Regions from separate parts of the Massilia sp. DD77 genome, predicted to be linked through region 1. Evidence: predicted binding sites of a transcription regulator. Region 1 holds the regulator's gene; each other region holds the start of a gene.
The links. Region 1 encodes sigma-54, which starts transcription at its own class of promoters, with help from an activator protein. Its sites were predicted from a motif close to TGGCANGNAANCTGCTTT; they were not measured.

Region 1 (5,752 bases):
TCAGACGCCCTTAGCTGGTGTGCCCTGCTGCCTGTCAGGTCAGGCTGCAGCGGCTTCTTCGCTTCCTTGATCCGGCAAGCGTTTGATCGCTTGGTGGTTATGGTCTTTCAACATCTGCTTGTGTTTCAGAACCTGTCGATCCAGCTTGTCCATCAGCGTGTCGATTGCGGCATACAGGTCTTGGGCGACACTGGCCACGTGCAGGGTCTTGCCGGACACCTGGACATTGATTTCAGCTTTTTGCCTTTTTTCTTTTTCAGTGAGGTTGTCGACGGCAAGGAAGACGTGGGTGTCGATCACTTGATCGAAATGCCGGATGATGCGCTCGAGCTTATTCTGAACATATTCACGGATAGCGGGAGTCACTTCGAGATGGTGGCCACTGATTGTGAGGTTCATACACACTCCTTTGAAAAGGCGCGCCGCCCAGGCACAAGGCGGGAGTGGGCAACGCTGTTACAAAGCTTTGCGGAGGCTGACGGGAGGGATCTTGAGCGCTTCACGGTATTTGGCGACCGTCCTGCGCGCAATGACCATGCCTTGTTCCCCGAGCATCTCCGCGATCTTGCTGTCGGATAAAGGATTCTTAGGGTCTTCTGCTCCTGTCAATTGCGCGATGAGAGCGCGGATCGCCGTCGAGGAGGCTTCTCCCCCCGCTTCGGTGGCGACATGGCTTCCGAAGAAGTATTTCAACTCGAACATGCCGTGCGGGGTCAGCATGTACTTCTGCGTTGTAACACGAGAAATTGTGCTTTCGTGTAGGCCTAGTGTATCAGCTATCTCACGTAAAACAAGGGGCCGCATGGCAACCGCGCCGTGGGAGAAAAAGTTCTTCTGTCGCTCGACAATGGCCTCGGCCACGCGCAGGATGGTATCGAAACGCTGGCGCATGTTCTTGATCAGCCACTTGGCTTCTTGCAACTGCGAATTCATCTGCCCTTCGCACTTGCCCTGCTTCATGAGCGAGGCGTAGAGGCTGTTCACGCGCAGGCGCGGCATCACATCCGGGTTCAGCATCACGGCCCAGCCGTTCTTGGCGCGGCGCACGATCACATCCGGTACCACGTAGTCTGACACGTTCGACGCGAAGGCCGCGCCCGGGTGAGGATTGCACTGGCGCACTACGGCCTGCACTTCGCGCAGGTCTTCGTCGTCGCAGTCCAGCGCCTTCTTGAGCTTGCTGTACTCGCGCTGGGCGAACCAGCTCAGGTAGCCTTCGACGATCTTCAGCGCCAGGCGCCGCGTCACCATCGGCACGCCCGGCATGCGGCGGATCTGCAGCGCCAGGCATTCTCCCGCGCTGCGCGCACCCACGCCCACCGGATCCAGGCTCTGCACCAATGCCAGGGCGCAGCGCAGCTCGTCCATGTCGATCTCGAGCTCTTCCGGCAGGCGGGCATGGATCTCGTCCAGCGGTTCTTCCAGGTAGCCGTTGTCGTCGAGCGCGTCGATCACCAGCTCGGCCAGCGCGCGGTCGCGCGCGGAGCAGCCGGTGACGCGGATCTGTTCCATCAGGTGCTCGCGCAGGTTGATGGCGCTCGCCTCCAGCTGCGGGCGGCCATCCTCGTCCTCGCCCCCGCCGGAGCCGCCGCCCGAGCCCCAGTCGGCGTCCGACGCGTCGCGTTCGGCGTCGCCGCCCTCGAAACCCTCGCCGGCTTCGCTGGATGCCGCGGGCGCGGCTTCGCCTTCCTGCGCCGGGGCGGCCGGCGCCGGCGCCTCGCCGTTGGGAGGCGCGTTGTTGATCGCGCCGTCGGCCAGCAGCCGCACCGAGCGGTCGAGCGGATCGTCCAGCCGTTCGAGCAAGGGGTTATCGGACAGGATCTGCTCGATCTCCTGGTGCAGTTCGAGCGTGGACAACTGCAACAGGCGGATCGACTGCTGCAGCTGGGGCGTCAGTGCAAGATGCTGCGATGTGCGGAGTTGCAGGGATTGTTTCATGTCTTCTACATGCGGAAGTGTTCGCCCAGGTAGACGCGGCGCACGGACTCATTCGCGATGATGTCGTCCGGCCGGCCCGAGGCCAGCACGGCCCCCTGGTTGATGATGTAGGCGCGATCGCAGATGCCGAGCGTCTCGCGGACATTGTGGTCGGTAATCAGGACACCGATCTTGCGCTCTTTCAGGAAGCGCACGATGCGCTGGATCTCGATCACGGCGATCGGGTCGACGCCCGCGAAGGGCTCGTCCAGCAGCACGAAGCGCGGGTTGGTGGCCAGCGCGCGCGCGATTTCCACGCGGCGGCGCTCGCCGCCCGAGAGCGACATGGCCGGGTTCTCGCGCAGCTTCTCGATCTGCAGGTCGGCCAGCAGGGTGTCGAGGCGTTCGCCGATCTGTTCCTTGCTCAGCGGCCGGCCGTCGACCTGCTGCAGCTCGAGCACCGCGCGGATGTTCTCCTCCACGGTCAGCTTGCGGAACACCGAGGCTTCCTGCGGCAGGTAGGACAGGCCCAGCACCGCGCGCCGGTGGATCGGCAGGCTCGAGATGTCGGTGCCGTTGATGTCGATCGAGCCGGCGTCTGAAGGCACCAGGCCGACGATCATGTAGAAGGACGTGGTCTTGCCGGCGCCGTTCGGGCCCAGCAGGCCGACCACCTCGCCGCACTCGACCTGCAGCGAGACGTCGCGCACCACCAGGCGCTTGCCGTAGCTCTTCTGCAGGCCCTTGACGATCAGGGTGCTGCCGCTGTCGCGTGCCTCCATCATTGCTTGCCCGCCGCGGGTGCCGCCGCCGGCGCCGGCGCGGCGCGCTTGGGCGCCAGGATCAGGGTGCCGCGTCCGCCGCCGACCTTGCTCTGGCCGCTGGCGTCGTTGCGCACGCTGGCGACTTCCTTGCGGTTGTCGTAGGAGATGAAGGGCGCATTGATCTCGTTGGTCACGCGCTTGCTCTCGAGTTCCTTGACCACGGCGTCCGAGAAAAGCTTGACCATCTCGATGCGTTCGTCGTATTCGATGCGCTGGGCCTGGCCTTCGACCCACAGGTCGGGGCCGCCGTCGCGCTTCTGGCGGAAGGTGGCGACCTTGCCCGGGTTCGCGGTCAGGGTCACGCTCATGTAGCCTTCCGGCGTTTCCTTGACCAGGGCGCGGTCCGACTTGAGCACCAGGGTGCCGCGGGTGACGACCACGTTGCCGGTCAGGATACGGGTCTGGGTGACCTCGTCGACGTCGAGCGAGTCGAAATTGATGACGGCCTGCTTGAGCGAATCGGCGCGCTCGGCGAAAGCCGGGAGCGACAGCAGGGAAAGGCAAAGGGCAGCGAGGTGTTTCTTCATCATGTTCTGGTCCTGGGTTGACGCGGCGCTGTCATGAACGGCCTATTGGCGCGCGCGTGGCGGATAGACGATCTGGCCGCGGCTGGCGATGTGCATCTTCTGGGTCGCGTTGTTGGCCACCATGCCGGTGCCGCGTACGCTGGAAGCGCCCAGCTGCATCTCGATCGGCTGATCGGTCTTGAGGATTTCTTCGTCCGGCAAGGCGGTGAGCGCCTGGGTGCGCACGCGCAGCGCTTCCGACCTGGCGGTGCGCGCACGCTGCAGGTCGACGTTGCCGAGCATGTCGACGCGGTGTTCCTGGTGATAAATGCGGGCGCGGTCGGCGGTGACCGTCATCGGCGGACGGCCCGGCTCGACACCGCGCAGCACCGGCTGCACCACGGTCGAGACGTCGCCCTCGGGGATATGGGTCAGGCGCTTGCCCGACACCACGTAGCTCGGCTGGCCGCCCTCGGTCATGCGCACGAAGGAGAAGTTCTCGACGATGTAGTCGGGCTCCGTCGGCGGCCCGCCAAGGCGCGCGCCGGCGTCGTCGCCGTCGAAGGCCTGCAGCAGCCAGAAGCTGCCGAAGGCGCAGAAGACCGCGATCATCATGATCGTCAGGAGCTTCCAGCGGTGCGCGGTGCGCTTGTTGTTCAGGTAGCCGACCATCGCATGCTCAGGCGAAGTAAGGCGCGAGCGCCTGTTCGTAGGTGCCCTGGGCGCGCATCACCAGGTCGCACACCTCGCGCACGGCGCCGCGGCCGCCCGCGTTGCGCGTCACGTAGTGGGCGCGGTGCTGGACTTCCGGGTGGCCCGAGGGCACGGTGACCGCGAAGCCCACGCGCGTGAACAGCGGCAGGTCGATCACGTCGTCGCCGATGTAGCCGCACTCTTCCGGCGTCACGCCGGTCTTGGCGAGCAGCTCGGCGAAGCCGATGCGCTTGTCGTGGAAGCCCTGCCAGACGTGGGTGATGCCCAGGTCGGCGGCGCGCTTGACCACGATCGGCGAGTTGCGCGCGCTGATGATGGCGGTCTGGACGCCGGTCTTGTTCAGCAGCTGGATGCCCAGGCCGTCCAGCACGTTAAAGGTCTTGGTGACTTCGCCGTCCGGGCCGTAGGTGAGGCTGCCGTCGGTGAGCACGCCGTCGACGTCGAAGATCATCACCTTGACGCGCGCGGCCCGTTCCATGTGTGCGAGCGGCAGCATCAGATCACCTTGGCGCGGGTCAGGTCGTGGATGTGCAGGGCGCCGACCAGGCGGTCGTCCGCGTCCACCACGAGCATCTGGTTGATGCGGAATTCCTCCATCACGGCGACGGCGTCCACCGCCAGCTGCTCCGGATGCACGCGGCGCGGGTTGGCGTGCATGACGTCGCGGATGGTGAGGTTCGAGAAGTCGTGCATGCGCTCGATCAGGCGGCGCAGGTCGCCGTCGGTGAACACGCCGATCGGGCGGTTGTCGGCGTCGACCACGGCGGTCATGCCCATGCCCTTCTGGGTGATCTCGAGCAGGGCCTTGGCCAGCGGCACCTCGGGCGCCACGACCGGGATCGCCGCCCCGCTGCGCATCACGTCGCGCACGTGGGTCAGCAGGCGGCGGCCCAGGGCGCCGCCCGGGTGCGACAGCGCGAAGTCTTCCTCGCGAAAGCCGCGCGCATCGAGCAGGGCCACGGCCAGGGCGTCGCCCATGGCCAGGGTGACGGTGGTGCTGGTGGTCGGGGCCAGGTTCAGCGGGCAGGCTTCCTTGTCCACCGCGATGTTCAGGTGGACCTCGGCCAGCAGCGCCAGGCGCGAGGCCGGCTTGCCGGTCAGGGCGATCACGTGGGTGCCCATGCGCTTGACCGCCGGCAGGATGTCGAGCAGCTCGCTCGACTCGCCCGAGTTCGAGATGGCGATGAAGACGTCGTTCGGCGTGACCATGCCCAGGTCGCCGTGGGCGGCCTCGCCCGGGTGGACGAACATGGCCGGGGTGCCGGTCGAGGCCAGGGTGGCGGCGATCTTGCGGGCGATGTGGCCCGATTTGCCCATGCCGGACACCACCACCCTGCCCTTGCAGGCGTACAGCAGGTCGGCGGCGCGCACGAAACTGTCGTCGTCGCCCAGGCGCGCATGCAGGGCGCGGATCGCGTCGGCCTCGATGGCCAGGGTCTCGCGGCCCAGTTCCAGGAGCCGGCGCGCCTGGCTCTCGTCAAAACTTTTCAGCATTGTTTTTTCATCGGTTACACTCATACCAGAAGTATAAACGAATTGGGAAAGCAAAAAACTTGCCAGTCATAACAAACAACAACACCGACCGTCCTAAGGACTGGAACAGGGCCGATGCATTCCGGACTTGAACTGACCCTGCTCCTGCTGGGCTGCGCCGTGCTCGGCGTGGTTGCTTTCCGCATGCTCCACCTGCCGCCGATGCTCGGCTACCTCGCCGTCGGCGTGCTGATCGGCCCCCATGCCCTGGCCCTGGCCGACGACAGCCCGGCCACCCACGCGCTGGCCGAATTCGGC
Region 2 (5,752 bases), on a different contig from region 1:
GAACAGCGGGAAGGCGCCTTTTTCGCGCGCCAGCTCGATCGAAGCCGCATAGGCGGCGTCACGCATGGTCTCGGCGATGCGCGAGGCCATGGCGCGTCCTTCGTCGGCGTCGTAGCGCAGGCCCAGCATCACCAGCGCGCTGCCCAGGCCCAGGAAGCCCAGGCCGATGCGGCGCTTGGCGCGCGATTCGGCGGCCTGCTGGGGCAGGGGCCATTCGGTGGCGTCCAGCACCAGGTCGAGCATGCGCACGGCGACCGCGGCCACGTCGCGCAGGCGTGCGAAGTCGACTGTGGCGTTATCGGAGAAGGGGTGGTCGACGAAGCAGGTCAGGTTGAGCGAGCCGAGGTCGCAGCAGCCGTAGGCGGGCAGGGGCTGCTCGCCGCAGGGATTGGTGGCGCCCAGCTCTTCGCAGTACCAGAGGTTGTTCTCGGCGTTCATGCGGTCGATGAACAGCACGCCGGGCTCGGCATGGTCGTAAGTGGAGAGCATCACCTGCTCCCACAGGGTGCGGGCGCGCACTTCGCGGTAGACCCACAGGCCGTCCTCGCGCCGGTGCGCGCCCGCCGCCATGTCCTCGTCGCCCGGCTCGGCGCGGTGCACCAGCGCGAAGCCGGCGTCTTCCTCGACGGCGCGCATGAAGGCGTCCGTCACGCCGACCGAGATGTTGAAATTGGTGAGCGCGCCCAGGTCCTTGGCGGCGATGAAGCGTTCGATGTCGGGATGGTCGATGCGCAGCACGCCCATCTGGGCGCCGCGCCGGGCGCCGGCCGATTCCACCGTGCGGCAGGAGGCGTCGAACACTTCCATGTAGGAGACCGGACCGGAGGCGCGCGAGGCGGTGCCCTTGACCTTGCTGCCCATGGGGCGGATGGCGCTGAAGTCGTAGCCCACGCCGCCGCCGCGGCGCATGGTCTCGGCGGCTTCCGACAGGGCGGTGTAGATGCCGGGCAGGCCGCCGTCGACGCCGGAGATGGAATCGCCCACCGGCTGGACGAAGCAGTTGATCAGGGTGGCCTGGAGCCGCATGCCGGCGGCGGAGTTGATCCGGCCGGCGGGCACGAAGCCCTGTTCCTGGGCCCACAGGAAGCGCCGTTCGAGTTCGGCGCGCTTCGGCGCCGGTTCGAGCAGGGCCAGGGCGCGCGCCACGCGGGCGCGCACGTCGGCGATCCCGGCTTCCTCGCCCTTGGCGTATTTCTCGCGCAGCACGTCCAGCGATACGTCCTGCGGCGCCAGCGTGCCGTCCACCTTGTCTTTCGCATTCATGTTCGCCTTTCGCTCATGCATGAATGCCGGAGGCACGTGTTACGGCTTGTCGAGGTTCGGCGGGGTGATGATGTGCGGCGTCTCGGTGTGAGCCGCGGCAGGCGCAGATGCGGACTGGCTTGCCAGGCGTGTTTCCAGCTCCACCACGCGCAGTTCGAGCGCTTCGAGCTTGGCGCGCGTCTTGGCCAGCACCTGGGCCTGGATATCGAACTCTTCGCGGGTGACCAGGTCGAGCTTGGCGAAGCCCTGGGTCATCACCGCCTTGACGTTGCGCTCGATGTCCTTGGCCGGTCCGCTTTCCAGCGCCTGGTTGATCTTGCCCTGCAAGTCGTTGAAGAAAGTATTCATATCCTGGGGTTCCTTGGTAAGGCCGGGCTGGGCGCACCACAACGGTGCGCGGCAGCCTGATTTGGTGCGCGTCGGACTCCGCATCGCCGCTGCGCTCGCGCGTGGTGCGGACGATCGGGGTGGTTCAGTTCGGATGTGGGGGGTATGGCCGGAAAAACAAGCCTGTTTCCCACGGTTTACGAGCTGGCACGCATCCTGCTAAATCCAGGGTGAATGCAGCAATAACAGAATTGTAAACCGCAACGGCAGCAACCGTTCAAACTGAGGGGGTTTGTCATGAAGTGCACCATCAAGCAATGCGCAGCGGCAGTCGGCCTGGCCGTCCTGGCTTTCACCGGCGTCCCGGTCTTCGCGCAGGAACAACCCGCCGAACATCAGGTGAGCTATAACGCGGCCATCACCAGCGACTACCGCTACCGCGGCCTGTCGCAGACCCGCCTCGACCCGGCCCTGCAGGGCGGCGTCGACTACGTGCACGGCCCGACCGGCTGGTACGTCGGCACCTGGCTGTCCACCATCAAGTGGACCAAGGACCTGGGCGGCGACGGCGACATCGAATGGGATATCTACGGCGGCAAGCGCGGCCAGCTGACGGCCGATGTCAGCTACGACGTGGGCGGCCTGTACTACTTCTACCCGGACAACGGCCTGAATCCACGCGCCAACACCTTCGAGCTCTATGGCCGCCTGGGCTTCGGCCCGGCCTACGTCAAGTACTCGCACTCGACCACCAACCTGTTCGGCACCGCCGACAGCAAGCGTAGCGGCTACCTGGACGTGGGCGCCGACATCGACGCCGGCAACGGTTTCATCGTCAACCTGCACGTCGGCCGCCAGCGCGTCGAGAACAACAGCGCCTTCTCGTACACCGACTACAAGGTCGGCGTGACCAAGGACCTGGGCGTGGCGAGCCTGTCGCTGGCCTGGATCAAGGCCAATACCGACGCCTACCTGAGCCCGCAAGGCAAGAACCTCGGCAAGTCGGCCGCGGTGCTGAGCCTGTCGAAAACCTTCTGACCGCACACGAGGCCAAGCCATGAAAATGATTACTGCCATCATCAAGCCCTTCAAGCTCGACGAGGTGCGCGAAGCGCTGTCGGAAATCAACGTCCAAGGCATGACGGTGACCGAAGTGAAGGGATTCGGCCGCCAGAAGGGGCATACCGAGCTCTATCGCGGCGCCGAGTACGTGGTCGACTTCCTGCCGAAGATCAAGATCGAGGCGGCGGTGGACGACGCCGTGGTCGACCAGGTCATCGACGCCATCCAGAACGCGGCGCGCACCGGCAAGATCGGCGACGGCAAGATCTTCGTCGCCGACCTCAACCAGGTCATCCGTATCCGTACCGGCGAAACCGGCAACGAAGCACTGTAAAAGGACACTCCCATGAAGCGAATCCTTCCTTCCCTCCTGGCCGCCGGCCTCGGCCTTGGCGCCGCGCTCCCGGCCTGGGCCGCGCCCGCCGTCAACAAGGGCGACACCGCCTGGATGTTCGTCGCCACCTTGCTGGTGATCATGATGTCGATCCCGGGCCTGGCCCTGTTCTACGGCGGCCTGGTGCGCGCCAAGAACATGCTGTCGATCCTGATGCAGGTCTTCACCATCTTCTCGCTGATCATCGTGCTGTGGTGCGTGTACGGCTACTCGCTGGCCTTCACCCAGGGCGGCACCCCCTTCATCGGCGGCTTCGACCGCGCCCTGCTGAACGGCATCTACGACGCCGCGGCCGGCAGCTTCTCGATGGCCGCCACCTTCAGCAAGGAGACGATGATCCCCGAGTTCATCTTCGTCGCCTTCCAGGGCACCTTCGCCGCCATCACCTGCGCGCTGATCGTCGGCGCCTTCGCCGAGCGCGTGCGCTTCTCGGCCGTGATGCTGTTCACCGTCCTGTTCTTCACCTTCGGCTACCTGCCGATCGCCCACATGGTCTGGTTCTGGGCCGGTCCCGACGCGATCACCGACGCCACCACCCTGGCCAGCGTCACCGACGCCGCCGGCTACCTGTGGCAGAAGGGCGCGCTCGACTTCGCGGGCGGCACCGTGGTCCACATCAACGCGGCGGTAGCCGGCCTGGTCGGCGCCTATGTGATCGGCAAGCGCATCGGCTACGGCCGCGAATCCATGGCCCCGCACTCGCTGACCATGACCATGATCGGCGCCTCGCTGCTGTGGGTGGGCTGGTTCGGCTTCAACGCCGGCTCGGCCCTGGAAGCGGGCGACATCGCCGCCCTGGCCTTCATCAACACCCTGCTGGCGACCGCCTGCGCCACCGTGTCCTGGGTGATCGGCGAATGGTTCGTCAAGAAGCGTCCGTCGATGCTGGGCGCCGCCTCGGGCGCCGTGTCCGGCCTGGTGGCCATTACCCCGGCCTGCGGCTTCGTCGGCCCGATGGGCGCCTTGGTCATCGGCTTGCTGGCTGGTATCATCTGCCTGTGGGGCGTGACTGGCCTGAAGCGCCTGCTGGGCGCCGACGACTCGCTGGACGTGTTCGGCGTGCACGGCGTGGGCGGCATCCTGGGCGCACTGCTGACCGGCGTGTTCGCATCGCCGCAGCTGGGCGGGCAGGGCATCTGGGACTATGTCGCCAACAAGGCGTCGCCGGACTTCTCGATCGCGAACCAGGTGTGGGTGCAAGCCCAGGCCGTCGGCATCACGATCGTGTGGTCGGCGCTGGTGTCCTTCGTCGCCTTCAAGCTGGTGGACGTCGTGATCGGCCTGCGTGTGCCGGAAGACCAGGAACGCGAGGGTCTGGACATTACCAGCCACGGCGAATCGGCGTACCATTCCTGATATCCGCGCGGCGGTATCCAAAAGGCGCCTGCGGGCGCCTTTTTGCTTTTTTGCAACGTGCGGCCTTGCAACTGGTTCGTCTGCCCCCACATCGGTAGCCACAATTCATTGCAGCGCATTGTAAGGACGTCCACTTTCATGGTTCCGCACCTCGTCACCGCCCAAACCGGCCCCTTGCTCGATCTGGAAAAGAAAATCCTCGAGGCCACCCCCGCCATCGAGCGCTGGTTCCGCCTCGAGTGGCAGGAGCATACGCCGCCGTTCTATTGCTCGGTCGACCTGCGCAATGCGGGCTACAAGCTGGCGCCGGTGGACACCAATCTGTTTCCGGGCGGCTTTAATAACCTGGCAACCGAGATGCTGCCGCTGACGGTGCAGGCCGCGATGGCCGCGATCGACAAGTATTGTCCGGACGCACGCAACCTGCTCCTGATCCCGGAAACCAACACGCGCAACCCGCTCTACCTGCAGAACGTGGCGCGCCTGATGCAGATCTTCCGCCAGACCGGCCTGCACGTGCGCTTCGGCTCGCTGTCGCCGGAGATCACCGAGCCGACCCCGCTGGCGCTGCCGGACGGGAACATGCTGGTGATCGAACCCCTGGTGCGCTCGCCCAACGGCCGCCGCCTGGGCCTGGCCGATTTCGACCCCTGCACCATTCTGCTCAACAACGACCTCTCGGCCGGCATCCCGCCCATCCTGGAGAACCTGCACGAGCAGTCGCTGCTGCCGCCGCTGCACGCCGGCTGGGCGCTGCGCCGCAAGAGCAATCACCTGAAGGCTTTCGACGAGGTGGCCAAGAAGTTCGGCAAGCTGATCGACATCGATCCGTGGATGGTGAACCCGCTGCACGCCACCTGCGGCGAGGTCGACCTGCAGGAGAATGTCGGCACCGAGGAGCTGGCCGACAATGTCTCGATGCTGCTCTCGAAGATCAAGAAGAAGTACAAGGAATACGGCATGAAGGAGCAGAAGCCCTTCGTGATCCTGAAACCCGACGCCGGCACCTATGGCATGGGCATCCTGACCGTGAAGGACGCGAGCGAGGTGCGCGACCTGAGTCCGGCCCAGCGCAGCAAGATGTCGGTCATCAAGGACGGCGTCGCCGTCACCGACATGATCATCCAGGAAGGCGTGCCGACCTTCGAGAGCATCAACGACGCGGTGGCCGAGCCGGTGGTGATGATGATCGACCGCTACGTGGTGGGCGGCTTCTACCGCGTGCACGCCGAGCGCGGCATCGACCAGAACCTGAACGCGCCGGGCTCGCAGTACGTGCCGCTGGCCTTCGCCCAGCAGCATGCGGTGCCCGACCTCAAGGCCAAGCCGGGCACGGCGGCGCCGAACCGC
Region 3 (5,752 bases), on a different contig from region 1:
CTGTCAGGAGTATGAGCAAGAGCCGTGCCACCTTGGCTCCAGAGGGAAACACCCGGATACCTTCACCGGCGGCGCTACATTGCAGTGCACCATTCCCCAGAATGATGCATGGGCGTGCGTCTTTACAGCGCTTGCCGCGCACGCGCGGCGCCCGCGGCGGCATAGGCGGAGGGGTCGCTCCCGTCCCAGACCGTCCCGTCGATGAGGGTCGAGCTGCGCATCTCGCCAGGCGGCAGCGGCGTGCCGCTCTGCGCCGCCGCCGCGCGGTAGAGGTCGATGCGGTTGACCGCGCGCGCCACCGCCGCGTAGTCCGGATCGCTGGTCAAGAGGCCCCAGCGCCGGTGCTGGGTCATGAACCACATGCCGTCCGACAGCCAGGGGAAGCTCGCCTCGCCGTCGGCGAAGAAGCGCAGGCCGTTATGGCCGCGCCAGTGCCCGCCTTCCGCGTGGCGCCCGGCCAGGCAGTAGGCCAGCAGTTCGCGGCCGGCATTGACGTAGGCCGGGCTGGCCAGCACCTCGGCCGCCGCCTCGCGGTTGGCGCGCGCCGCATCCAGCCAGCGCGCCGCCTCCAGCAGGGCCGCGACCATGGCGCGGCAGGCGTGCGGATGGGTGTCGGCGAAGCCGGCGCGCGTGCCCAGCACCTTGCCGGGATGGTTCGGCCAGATCCGCTCGCTGGACGCGGCCAGGATCCCCGTGCCCTCGCGCAGCGCGCGCTGGCCCCAGGGCTCGCCGGCGCAGAAGCCGTCCATGTGCCCGGCCGCGAGGCTGGACGCCATCTGGCCAGGGGGCACGGTCACCATCCGGCAGTCGGCGACCGGGTCGATGCCGGCCGCCGCCAGCCAGTAGTACAGGAACATCGCGTGGTTCCCGGTCGGGAAGGTGTGCGCCAGGGTCAGGCGCCGGCGCTCCTCGTGCAGCAGCCGCTCCAGCAGCGCCGGGTCGTGTGCGAAGGCCGCCAGGCGGCGCGAGAGCGTGATGTTCTGGCCGTTCTGGTTCAGGTTCATCAGCACCGCCATCGGCTGTTGCCTGCTGCCGATGCCCAGGTGGACGCCGTACAGGAGGCCGTAGAGCACGTGGGCCGCGTCCAGCTCCCCGCCCAGCAGGCGCTCGCGCATGCCGGTCCAGGACAGCTCGCGGCTGAGTTGAAACTTCAGGCCGTGCTTCTCGTCCAGCCCCAGCACCGAGGCCATGACCACCGGCGCGCAATCGGCCAGCGGCATGAAGCCGATCCGGATTGTGTCGATCTCGGGCTTGTCCGATCCGGCGGCCCATGCGCCGCCATCTGGCAGGTTCATTGTTGTCCTTTCCCCGCGGGCGTTCAGCCCAGCAGGTCTTCCACGTCGAGGATGCGCTGCGCGATGTCCGCCAGCTTCATGTTCTTGTTCATCGCCAGGCTGCGCAGGCGCTGGTAGGCCTGCTCCTCGCTCAGCGCATAGCGCGTCATCAAGAGGCCCTTGGCGCGGTCCACCAGCTTGCGCTCGGCAAGTTTCTGGCGCGTGTCGGACAGTTCGCACAGCAGCTGCTGCTCGCGCCGGAAGCGCGCCAGCGCCACGTCCAGCACCGGCTTGACCCGCTCCGGCTGCAGGCCCGCCACGATATAGGCCGAGACCCCGGCCGCCATCGCCGCGTCCATGCTGGCCGGGGCGTCGTCCTCGGTGAACAGGACGATGGGGCGGCGCTCGTCGCGGGTGGCGATCACGATGTGCTCGAGGATGTCGCGCGCATCGAGCTCGCTGTCGGCGATGATCAGGTCCGGCTGGAGCTGGGCGATGCGCTCGGGCAGGAACACGTCGGCCGGCAGCGAGGCGATCAGGTCGTAGCCCGATTCCAGCAGGCCGATGCGCAGCGCGGCGCTGCGCCGGGCCTGCTCGGCATGGCAGGCGTCCGGATCGGCGCCGGGGACTGTGGCGGGAAGCACGACGACGATACGCAGGTGGGATGAGGCACGGTCTGGCGATTTCATACGAGGCAGTCATGCAAGATTCGCACCAGCTTGCTTTTTGGAACGGGTATCCCGCCCTTCTTATTCACGCCCGCTGTGCCAGGATATTCGCGCGGCAAATATCTGCGCGAGAGCCTGCGCGTCAATTATTCACCATTTGTATCGCTGGAATCACGAATCGAAAGTTTGTTTATGACGGGTCCCGTTCTATACTGCAACGCAACATCGCAGTATTTACCGGAGAATCCACATGACCGCTACCACCAACTTCCTCGCCAACGCCCTCTCGGCGATTCGTAGCTTCTCGCAGGAACTCTACGCCGCCCATGGCGGCTGGGCGCCGGCAGTCCGGGGCTGAACCATGAGCCTGTTCGAGTACCTCCCCGTCGCCCTGGCCGTGCTGGCCATCGCCGGCCGCATCGCCATGTTCCTGCCTCGTCCGCCAAAAGGCCCGTACCGGGCCATGTGAGCTGCGGCGCAGCACTGCCCCCCAGCCAACGCCGGTTATGCATATGCATGATCGGCGTTTGTCTTTACAGCAAAAAAACCTGCCTGTATTGACTCGTCCTTAGTCATGGCTGAGCTAGAATGCATTCGCCTTCGCCTGCCTCAAAGCGCAGGCGAGAACGCGTTCACTTTTACTCGACACGACTACGATGCGACCACCCTTCTTCCCCACGATCCTCGCGGCGCTGATCGCGCTGCCGGCGGCGGCCTCCACGCCCATCACCCTCGACCAGGCCATGGACCATCCGGACTGGATCGGCACGCCGGTGGAAGCCGCATGGTGGAGCTGGGACGGCAAGCAGGTGTACTACAAGCAGAAGCGCACCGGCTCGCCGCTGCGCGACACCTTCCAGGCCGGCGCCAAGCCGCGCCTGGTGGCGGACACCGAACTGGGCAAGATCGACAGCCCGGACGTCTCGTATAACCCGGACCACAGCCGCATGCTGGTGCTGCGCAATGGCGACCTGTTCGAGCGCAACCTGAAGAACGGCGAGCTGGCCCAGATCACGCGCGGCGCCGGCAAGGTCGATGCCGCGCAATTCGCGGCGGACGGCCGCGGCGTCCAGTACCGCATCGGTAACGACTGGTACCAGTGGGACCGCGCCGCCAAGGTCGCCGGCCCCGCCGCCCTGCCGCGCGCCGCCAAGGACCCGGCGGCCAATGACGACGATGCGCTGCGCGCCATGCAGCTGCGCCTGATCGCCACCCTCAAGCGCCAGAAGGACGAGCGCGACGCCATGCGCCTGCGCACCGAGGAACTGCGACGCATCGACCCGACCATGCCCCCGGCCCCGGTCTACTTCGGCGACAAGGTCGAGATCGAGAACAGCAGCCTGTCGCCGGATGGGCGCTGGCTGATCGTCGCCACCGCGCCCAAGGGCGGCGACAAGGGCCGCGTCGGCAAGATGCCGCGCTATGTGACCGAGTCGGGCTACGAGGAATTCGACGACCAGCGCACCCGCGTGGGACGCAACCTGCCGGCCGCCCATGCACTGAAGCTGGTCGACCTGCGCACCAACAAGGTGCAGGACCTCTCCTTCGACGTGCTGCCGGGCGTCGACCAGGACCCGCTGGCCGAGCTGCGCGCCGCCGCCAAGCTCGATCCGCTGAAAGGCAAGCGCGCGGTGCGCGTCATCGACGGTCTTGATGCCATCAGCTGGAGCGCCAACGGCGCCGGCGTGGCCGTCATGCTGCGCTCGGTCGACAACAAGGACCGCTGGATCGCCACCGTCGACCTGGCGGGCGCCAGGCTCAAGCCCGTGCATCGCCTGACGGACGGCGCCTGGGTCAACTACGACAACAACGAATTCGGCTGGCTGCCGGACAACCGCACGCTGTGGTTCCTGTCCGAGGAAAGCGGCTATTCGCACCTGTACACGGCCGACACCGCGACGGGCAGCACCCGTGCACTGACCCGGGGCAAGTGGGAAGCCTCGGACGTGCGCTGGACCCGCGATGGCGGCACCGCCTACCTGATGTGCAACCGCGCCAGCCCGGGCGACTACGAAGTCTGCGCCGTCAACGGCAAGACCGGCGCCGTGCGCGAAGTCACCCAGCTCGACGGCGTGGAACGCTTCCGCCTGTCGCCGGATGAAAGCAAGCTGCTGCTGCACTGGTCGGCCAGCTACACCCCGGTGCAGATCGCGACCGTCGCGGCCTCGGGCGGCGCGGCCACCAGGCTGACCGACACCCGCACCGCGGACTACAAGGCGCGCACCTGGATCGAGCCGCAGTACGTGGCCGTGCCCTCGAGCGCCGGCGGCGACCCGGTCTGGGCCAAGCTGTACCGCCCGGCCCAGCTGGAAGCGGGCAAGAAGTACCCGGTCGTGATGTTCGTGCACGGCGCCGGCTACCTGCAGAACGTCAGCAAGCGCTATCCGAACTACTTCCGCGAGCAGATGTTCCACAACCTGCTGGTGCAGAAGGGCTACGTGGTGCTGGACATGGACTACCGCGCCTCGAAGGGCTACGGCGCCAAGTGGCGCAATGCGATCTACCGCCAGATGGGCACCCCGGAACTGCAGGACTACATCGACGGCGTCAACTACATGGTCAAGCAGCACCAGGGCGACGCCGCCAATGTCGGCGTCTACGGCGGCAGCTACGGCGGCTTCATGACCTTCATGGCCCTGATGCGCGCGCCCGAGGTGTTCAAGTCCGGCGCCGCGCTGCGCCCGGTGACCGACTGGACCACCTACAACCACGAGTACACCGCCAACATCCTGAACACCCCGGACGTCGACCCGCAGGCCTACAAGGTCTCGTCGCCGATCGAGTACGCCGAGAACCTCAAGGGCCACCTCCTGATCTCGCACGGCATGATCGACGACAACGTGTTCTACCAGGACTCGGTGCGCATGGCCCAGCGCCTGATCGAACTGAAGAAGGACAACTGGGAGCTGGCCAGCTACCCGCTGGAACGCCATGCCTACGTGCAGCCGGAAGCCTGGTTCGACCAGTACCGCCGCATCTACAAGCTGTTCGAGCGCACGCTCAAGCAGTAAAGCGGTAAGATGAAAGGCGCCTCCGGGCGCCTTTTTTGTTTTTACGGGTAGAGAGCATGGTGCGTGGTCTGCTGAGTAACTTGGGTTCCCGCCTGCGCGGGAATGACGGGCAATGGGAGCGGGGAGCAGCAACGCCGGCAGTCGGCAGCTTTCGCACGTCATTCCCGCGCAGGCGGGAACCCAGGTTCTGCCTGCTCGCCTTCGTCCTTCTTTCCTCCCTGGCCCACGCCCAGTCCCTCCCCGAGGGCGCGAAGCTCGACTGGCAACGCGTGCTCGACGCCCGCTACGGCGACGATCCCAAGGCCAGGCCGGATACCCCTGCAACACCGAAGTCCGCGCCCCCTGCCGGCCGCGCCAGGCCGGCCCCGGTCCAGGGCGCCATCGCCACCGTCTGGATCGAAGCCGCCGGCCGGGCCGCCGCCGGGGACAAGGTCCCGCTCACCTTCGGCCAGGTCTTCGCCCCGGGCGCGGTGGAACGCGGAGCGCGCCTGGCGGGCCGCCTGGCCGACGGCGACAGCGTGCCGCTGCAGGTCGACGTCAAGGCCAGCCACCCCGACGGCTCGCTGCGCCACGCGGTCATCTCGAGCATCGTGCCCGCGCCCGGCGCCAAGCCGGTCGCGCTCGGCCTGGTACGCGGCGACAAGGCGCCTGCGGCCGACGCCTCACCAGCCACCCCCGCCGCCCTGCTGCGCGCCGGCCTGACGGCCAGCGTCAAGACCATGGTCGAGGGCCGCCCTTACGGCGCCGCGCTCGACAGGCTGCTGGCGGGCGCCAAGCCCCAGGCCTGGCTGGCCGGTCC
Region 4 (5,752 bases), on a different contig from region 1:
CCTTGAGCAGCGGGTCGGTCTGCGTTTCCGCCAGCAGGATACCGTCGGTCATCAGCTTGACCGAGGCGCCCTTGTGCAGGGTGTCGTTGAAGCGGACCTTGTAGCCCACGTGCTCGCCCAACGGTGAACCGAGTTCCTGGGCGATGCGCTTGGCGGTCGACGACGCCGCGATCCGGCGCGGCTGGGTGTGGCCGATCAGGCCCTTCTCGCCGCGGCCCAGGGCCAGGCAGATCTTGGGCAGCTGGGTGGTTTTACCCGAGCCGGTTTCGCCCGAGACGATCACCACCTGGTTCTCGCTGATGGCCTTCGCGATCTCGGCGCGCCGGCCTGAGACCGGCAGATCTTCGGGGAAGGTAATCGGTGGCAGAGGATTGCGCGGAACTTCCTCGCGCGGCGGGCGTGGCGGACGCTCCGCGCGCGGCGCGGCGGCGCCGGGCTGCTCTCGCTTGCCGTCGCGTGCCGGCGGCGCGCGGCGCTCGCCCTCCGCACGGCGCGGACGCTGTTCGGATGCTTGGTTCGGGGATGCGGCGCGCGCCGGCTGCGGCGGAGGCTTGTTACTCTGTTCAGACATTGATTTTTACAAGGTATTTGGTGCGCACATCGCGCAGCGAATTATAATGCGGCAAATGGAAAACCCTACCCAATTCGTCCAGTGGCTGCGCTCAGTCGCGCCGTATATTCATGCCTTTGGCGGCAAGACCTTCGTGGTCGCCTTCCCCGGTGAACTGGTCGCCTCCGGCGCCCTGCCGGTGCTGGCGCAGGATTTGTCGCTGCTGGTCGGGCTCGGCATCCGCATCGTGCTGGTGCACGGCTCGCGGCCCCAGGTCGCCGAACAGCTCGCGCTGCGCAATGTCGAAGGCCGTTTCCACAACGGTATCCGGATTACCGACAGCGCCGCGCTCGAATGCGCGAAGGAAGCCGCCGGCGAATTGCGCCTGGATATCGAAGCCGCCTTCAGCCAGGGTTTGCCGAACACCCCGATGTCGCACGCCCAGATCAGTATCGTCTCGGGCAACTTCGTGGTCGCCCGCCCGCTCGGCGTGATCGACGGCACCGATTTCGAACTGACCGGCGTGACCCGCAAGATCCACGCCGAAAAGATCCACCCGATCCTGCAGACCGAGGACAGCCTGGTGCTGCTGTCGCCGCTGGGTTTCTCGCCCACCGGCGAGATCTTCAACCTGACGATGGAGGACGTCGCCGCCGCGGCCGCGATCGCCCTGCACGCCGACAAGCTGATCTACATCACCGAAACCCCGATGATGAAGGATGCCGGCGACGCCGAGCTGCGCGAACTGTCCTCGCACCAGGCCGAAGCGGTGCTGCAGGCGGGCTTCCTGCCGGCCGACGCGGCCTTCTACCTGCAGCATGCGATCAAGGCCTGCAACAGCGGCGTCGACCGCGCCCACATCGTGCCCTTCTCGACCGACGGCTCGGCCCTGCTCGAGGTCTTCACCCACGACGGCGTGGGCACCATGGTCAGCCACGAGAACCTGGAAAGCCTGCGCCAGGCCACAATTGAGGACGTCGGCGGAATTATCAAGCTGATCGAGCCGCTGGAAGCCGACGGCACCCTGGTCTACCGCGGCCGCGAGCTGATCGAGCGCGAGATCGACCAGTTCTCGGTGATCGACCACGACGGCGTGATCTTCGGCTGCGCCGCCCTGTACCCGTTCCCGGAATCGAAAATGGGCGAGATGGCCTGCCTGACCGTGAGCCCGGACGCCCAGACCCAGGGCGATGGCGAGCGCATCCTCAAGCACATGGAAAACCGCGCCCGTTCGGCCGGTCTGAACAAGCTGTTCGTGCTGACCACCCGCACCTCGCACTGGTTCAAGAAGCGCGGCTTCGTGCCGGCCACCGTGGACGACCTGCCGAAGGACCGCCAGCACATGTATAACTGGCAGCGCCGGTCACAGGTTCTGATCAAGTCTTTATAATGGCGGTTTGACACCGTCTCTGAATCACATCTTCGAACACAGGAGTACACGATGGCCCGCACCGTCCACTGCATCAAACTGAACAAGGAAGCCGAAGGGCTGGATTTCCCGCCGGTTCCTGGCGAAATGGGCAAGAAGCTCTACCAGTCCGTTTCGAAGGAAGCCTGGCAGGCGTGGCTGAAGCACCAGACCATGCTGATCAACGAGAATCGCCTGAACCTGGCGGACGACCGCGCGCGCAAGTACCTGGCGACGCAGATGGAGCGTCATTTCTTTGGTGAAGGCGCGGATCAGGCGGTGGGTTACGTGCCGCCGACGGCATAAGCCTCAGTTAGCGGCAGGTTAAGGGACTTGGGTCCCCGCCTTCGCGGGGACCCAAGTTTTTCAGCAAACTTGTAACGCTGCCGAAGCAACTAAGGGCTCACATCTTCCTGCACTGGCGCAACTCACACCGCGCCATGAACACCTTCCCATCCTCGCAGCGCATCCGGTACACCTCGATCGGCCCCGCCTCCGTCACGAGCCCGGCACCCTGCCCGCTCGTACACCCCTGCTCGCGCGCCAGCTTCTCGACCGTCGCGGAAGAAACGCCAGTACGGAACGGCACCCGCTCGATCGGCGCGCCGTTCGCGTCGACCAGCTGCGGCGCCGCCGGTGTCGCGGCGGCCACCGGCGCCGGCGTCTCCATCTTGCTCTTGAACATGGAACAACCGCCCAGCAGGACGGCCACCAGCAGCAGCGCGCGTTTCATGGACAGTCCTCGTTGCGTTTAGAACGACAGGGTCTTGACGCCTTCCGCCATGCCCAGCAGGCAGACATCGGCGCCGCGCTGCGCGAACAGGCCGACAGCGATCACGCCGACGATCTGGTTGATCTGGTTCTCCAGCGCCACCGGATCGGTGATCGCCAGGCCGGCCACGTCGATGATCTCGCCGCCATTGTCGGTAATGAAGGCGTCGTCGCTGCCCGCCTTGGTGCGCAGGCGCGGCTGGCCGCCCAGGGCTGCCAGCTTGCGCATCACGGCCGCGCGCGCCATCGGGATGACTTCGACCGGCAGCGGGAACTTGCCCATGGTCTCGACCAGCTTCGAGCCGTCGGCGATGCAGACGAACTTCTGAGAAATCGAGGCCACGATCTTCTCGCGGGTCAGTGCCGCGCCGCCACCCTTGATCATCGCACCGGCCGCGTCGATCTCGTCCGCGCCGTCGATGTAGACGGCGATGGACTCGACCTCGTTCATGTCGAACACGGGAATGCCGTGGCCGCGCAGGCGCGCCGCGGTGCCTTCCGACGAGGCCACGGTGCCCTTGATGCGGTCCTTGATCTTGGCCAGTTCGTCGATGAAGAAGTTGGCGGTCGAGCCAGTGCCGACGCCGATGATTTCGCCGTCGACCACGTAATCGATGGCGGCGCGCGCCACTGCCTGCTTGAGTTCGTCTTGAGTCATGATGCTCTGTTGGTAGAAGAAGAATCCGCCATTTTAAAGGATTCGTATCGCATTCCGTGCAAAACCACCCACGCGCCAACGAGTGCAGCAGACGAATTTCCAAGCAGAAATAATTGTTAATGTCGAAAAACTTTACATTGGCGTATTGAGCTAGCTCAGCATTTCGCCCCAAGGTATTGTTTGCATTGGAAAATTTCTATCTGGCATCCTAATTGCTTTGAGACTAGAAACATTTCTTAAAGGCAGACCATGAAATTCGCAGCACGCTCTATCCTGACCACCATCGCCGGCATCGGCGCCGCCCTCGTCTCAAGCGCCGCCAGTGCCGGCTATATCGGCAATCAGGTGACCATGAACTTCACCGCCATCGACGCAACTTCGGCGATCAGCTTCTCCGTGCCGCAGACCGTCGGCAGCGGCGTCGAGTTCACCGGCCAGAGCACCGATGTCTTTGGCCAGGTCTGGACCGTCAGCGTCGACGTGTTCGACACCGGCGTCATCGTCAAGACGGACGCCGGCAGCTATGGCAATATCAGCAGCTACGACAACCGCTTCCTCCTGGACCTCAGCTTCAACGGCGCTCCGGTGTCGGCCATGGAACTGACGGATTTCTCGATCGTTGCGCCGTTCGGCAACGCCCTGACCAGCATCACCCCGGGTGAAGGCAACATCCGCTTCGGTTTCAATGCCATGTACTCGACGGCGACCTACACCTTCGAAAACATCGCGGCTACCCAGGTGCCGGAACCGGGCAGCGTCGCGCTGCTGGGCCTGGGCCTCGCCGGCCTTGGCGCCCTGCGCCGCAAGCGCCGCTGATCGACGCCAGTCAGTTCCAGCGTAGGAGCCGGCGCAGCGTGCCGCGATGCAGGCTCGCCCGGCTCGACGGATCGGCCAGGAACAAGGCCAACACCTTTTCATACAGTCCCAGGCTGGCGCGATACTGGTGCTGGCGCATCGCCTCCGGCTTGCCTAGGTGCTTCAGCACGAAGTAATCCGCCAGCAAATCGCCCTGCGCTTCCATGTTGTAGTCCGCCAGGCTCGCGCCTTCGCGCAGGGTGTAGTCGTAGGACAGCCCGATCCGGAAGGCCCCGCGCAGCCGCACCGGATAGCCCAGCTGGTGCTGCCACACATGCACCATCTCGTGCATGAACCAGTGGATCGCGCCCGGATCGCCGCGCGTGTAGTCGGGAAGAAAGCAGGAGTGGTGGAAGTACAGGCTGCCGTTCGGCGTCATGCAGCAGTTCCTGGGCTGGAACGGCAAATACCGCCGGTTGTGCACGCGCACCCGGCGGTAGTCGATGGCGTTGCGGAACAGCAGCGACGCCATCTCGATCTCGCCCGCGCTCAGCGGGCGCGCGAGCGTCGGCATGCGGATCCGCTTACTGCTGCGGACGCAGTGCCGCGGCCGCCTTGGCCAATTCGGTGATCTGGTCCCACTGGCCGGCGTTCATCAAGTCCTTCGGGGTCAGCCAGGAACCGCCCACGCAGGCCACGTTCTTGCAGGCCAGGAACTTGGGCGCCGTCTCGATCGAGATGCCGCCGGTCGGGCAGAAGGTGATGTCCGGCAGTGGGCCGCCGATCGCATTCAGCATGCCCACGCCGCCCGCTGGCACCGCCGGGAACAGCTTGAGCTGGCGGAAGCCCGCCTCGCGCGCCGCCATCACTTCCGAAGGCGTCATCACACCCGGCAGCAGCGGCAGGCCGCTGGTCCTGGCCGCCTCGATCAAGGCCGGGGTCAGGCCCGGCGACACGCCGAACACGGCGCCGGCGTCGCGCGCGGCGGCGAATTCTTCCGGCTGGGTCAGGGTGCCGACGCCGACGATAGCGCCTTCGACCGCGCTCATGTCGCGGATCGCCTTCAGGCCGTGCTGGGTGCGCAAGGTCACTTCGAGCACGCGGATGCCGCCGGCGACCAGCGCCTTGGCCAGGGGTACGGCGTGGTCCGGATCGTCGATGGCGATCACCGGGATGACGCTCGCCGAGCGCATGATGTCAAGTAAGGTCATTTCTGCGTCCTAAAGAGAAAGTCTTCGTCGGAACCCGGCATGATCTCGCCGGCGTCGACGCCTTCATGCAGGGGTACGGTGGTGGGAATCGGCGAGGGCAGCGGGAAGGTGGCCGCGCCCTCTTCCGCCGCGCTGATGGCGTTGCGGAACACGGCGAACAGCTCGCGGCCCATGCCGATGTGGCTCTTCGACAGGTCGGCATGCGCCATCTTGCGCGCGGCCCAGACGTCGCTCGGCACCAGGGCGTCGAGCGTGCCGGCGGTGGCGTCGACGCGGATCATGTCGCCGTCGCGCACCAGGCCCAGCGGGCCGCCGGCCAGGATCTCGGGTGAGACGTGGATCGCCGCCGGCACCTTGCC

Region 2: the regulator sigma-54 is predicted to act here: its motif matches at 1,796-1,813, upstream of V7778_RS20125 (TorF family putative porin).
Region 3: the regulator sigma-54 is predicted to act here: its motif matches at 1,974-1,991, upstream of V7778_RS08835 (ANTAR domain-containing response regulator).
Region 4: the regulator sigma-54 is predicted to act here: its motif matches at 3,589-3,606, upstream of V7778_RS08200 (PEP-CTERM sorting domain-containing protein).

The regions. Positions count from the first base shown of each region.
Region 1 is NZ_JBAMDH010000023.1:92,794-98,545, reverse strand. It holds gene hpf (ribosome hibernation-promoting factor, HPF/YfiA family) at 40-399, opposite strand; gene V7778_RS15590 (RNA polymerase factor sigma-54) at 457-1,938, opposite strand; gene lptB (LPS export ABC transporter ATP-binding protein) at 1,944-2,699, opposite strand; gene lptA (lipopolysaccharide transport periplasmic protein LptA) at 2,699-3,271, opposite strand; gene lptC (LPS export ABC transporter periplasmic protein LptC) at 3,311-3,919, opposite strand; gene V7778_RS15570 (KdsC family phosphatase) at 3,927-4,457, opposite strand; gene V7778_RS15565 (KpsF/GutQ family sugar-phosphate isomerase) at 4,457-5,479, opposite strand; gene V7778_RS15560 (monovalent cation:proton antiporter-2 (CPA2) family protein) at 5,570-5,752, shown strand, end outside.
Region 2 is NZ_JBAMDH010000036.1:36,999-42,750, forward strand. It holds gene V7778_RS20115 (adenosylcobalamin-dependent ribonucleoside-diphosphate reductase) at 1-1,263, opposite strand, end outside; partial or broken gene V7778_RS20120 (accessory factor UbiK family protein) at 1,390-1,611, opposite strand; gene V7778_RS20125 (TorF family putative porin) at 1,888-2,628, shown strand; gene glnK (P-II family nitrogen regulator) at 2,648-2,986, shown strand; gene V7778_RS20135 (ammonium transporter) at 2,999-4,402, shown strand; gene gshA (glutamate--cysteine ligase) at 4,541-5,752, shown strand, end outside.
Region 3 is NZ_JBAMDH010000012.1:47,607-53,358, forward strand. It holds gene V7778_RS08830 (CmpA/NrtA family ABC transporter substrate-binding protein) at 123-1,295, opposite strand; gene V7778_RS08835 (ANTAR domain-containing response regulator) at 1,319-1,963, opposite strand; gene V7778_RS08840 (S9 family peptidase) at 2,599-4,953, shown strand; gene V7778_RS08845 (hypothetical protein) at 5,223-5,752, shown strand, end outside.
Region 4 is NZ_JBAMDH010000011.1:47,106-52,857, reverse strand. It holds gene hrpA (ATP-dependent RNA helicase HrpA) at 1-571, opposite strand, end outside; gene argA (amino-acid N-acetyltransferase) at 627-1,940, shown strand; gene V7778_RS08215 (oxidative damage protection protein) at 1,992-2,264, shown strand; gene V7778_RS08210 (hypothetical protein) at 2,362-2,691, opposite strand; gene rpiA (ribose-5-phosphate isomerase RpiA) at 2,710-3,387, opposite strand; gene V7778_RS08200 (PEP-CTERM sorting domain-containing protein) at 3,637-4,203, shown strand; gene V7778_RS08195 (Rhs element Vgr protein) at 4,214-4,756, opposite strand; gene eda (bifunctional 4-hydroxy-2-oxoglutarate aldolase/2-dehydro-3-deoxy-phosphogluconate aldolase) at 4,767-5,393, opposite strand; gene edd (phosphogluconate dehydratase) at 5,390-5,752, opposite strand, start outside.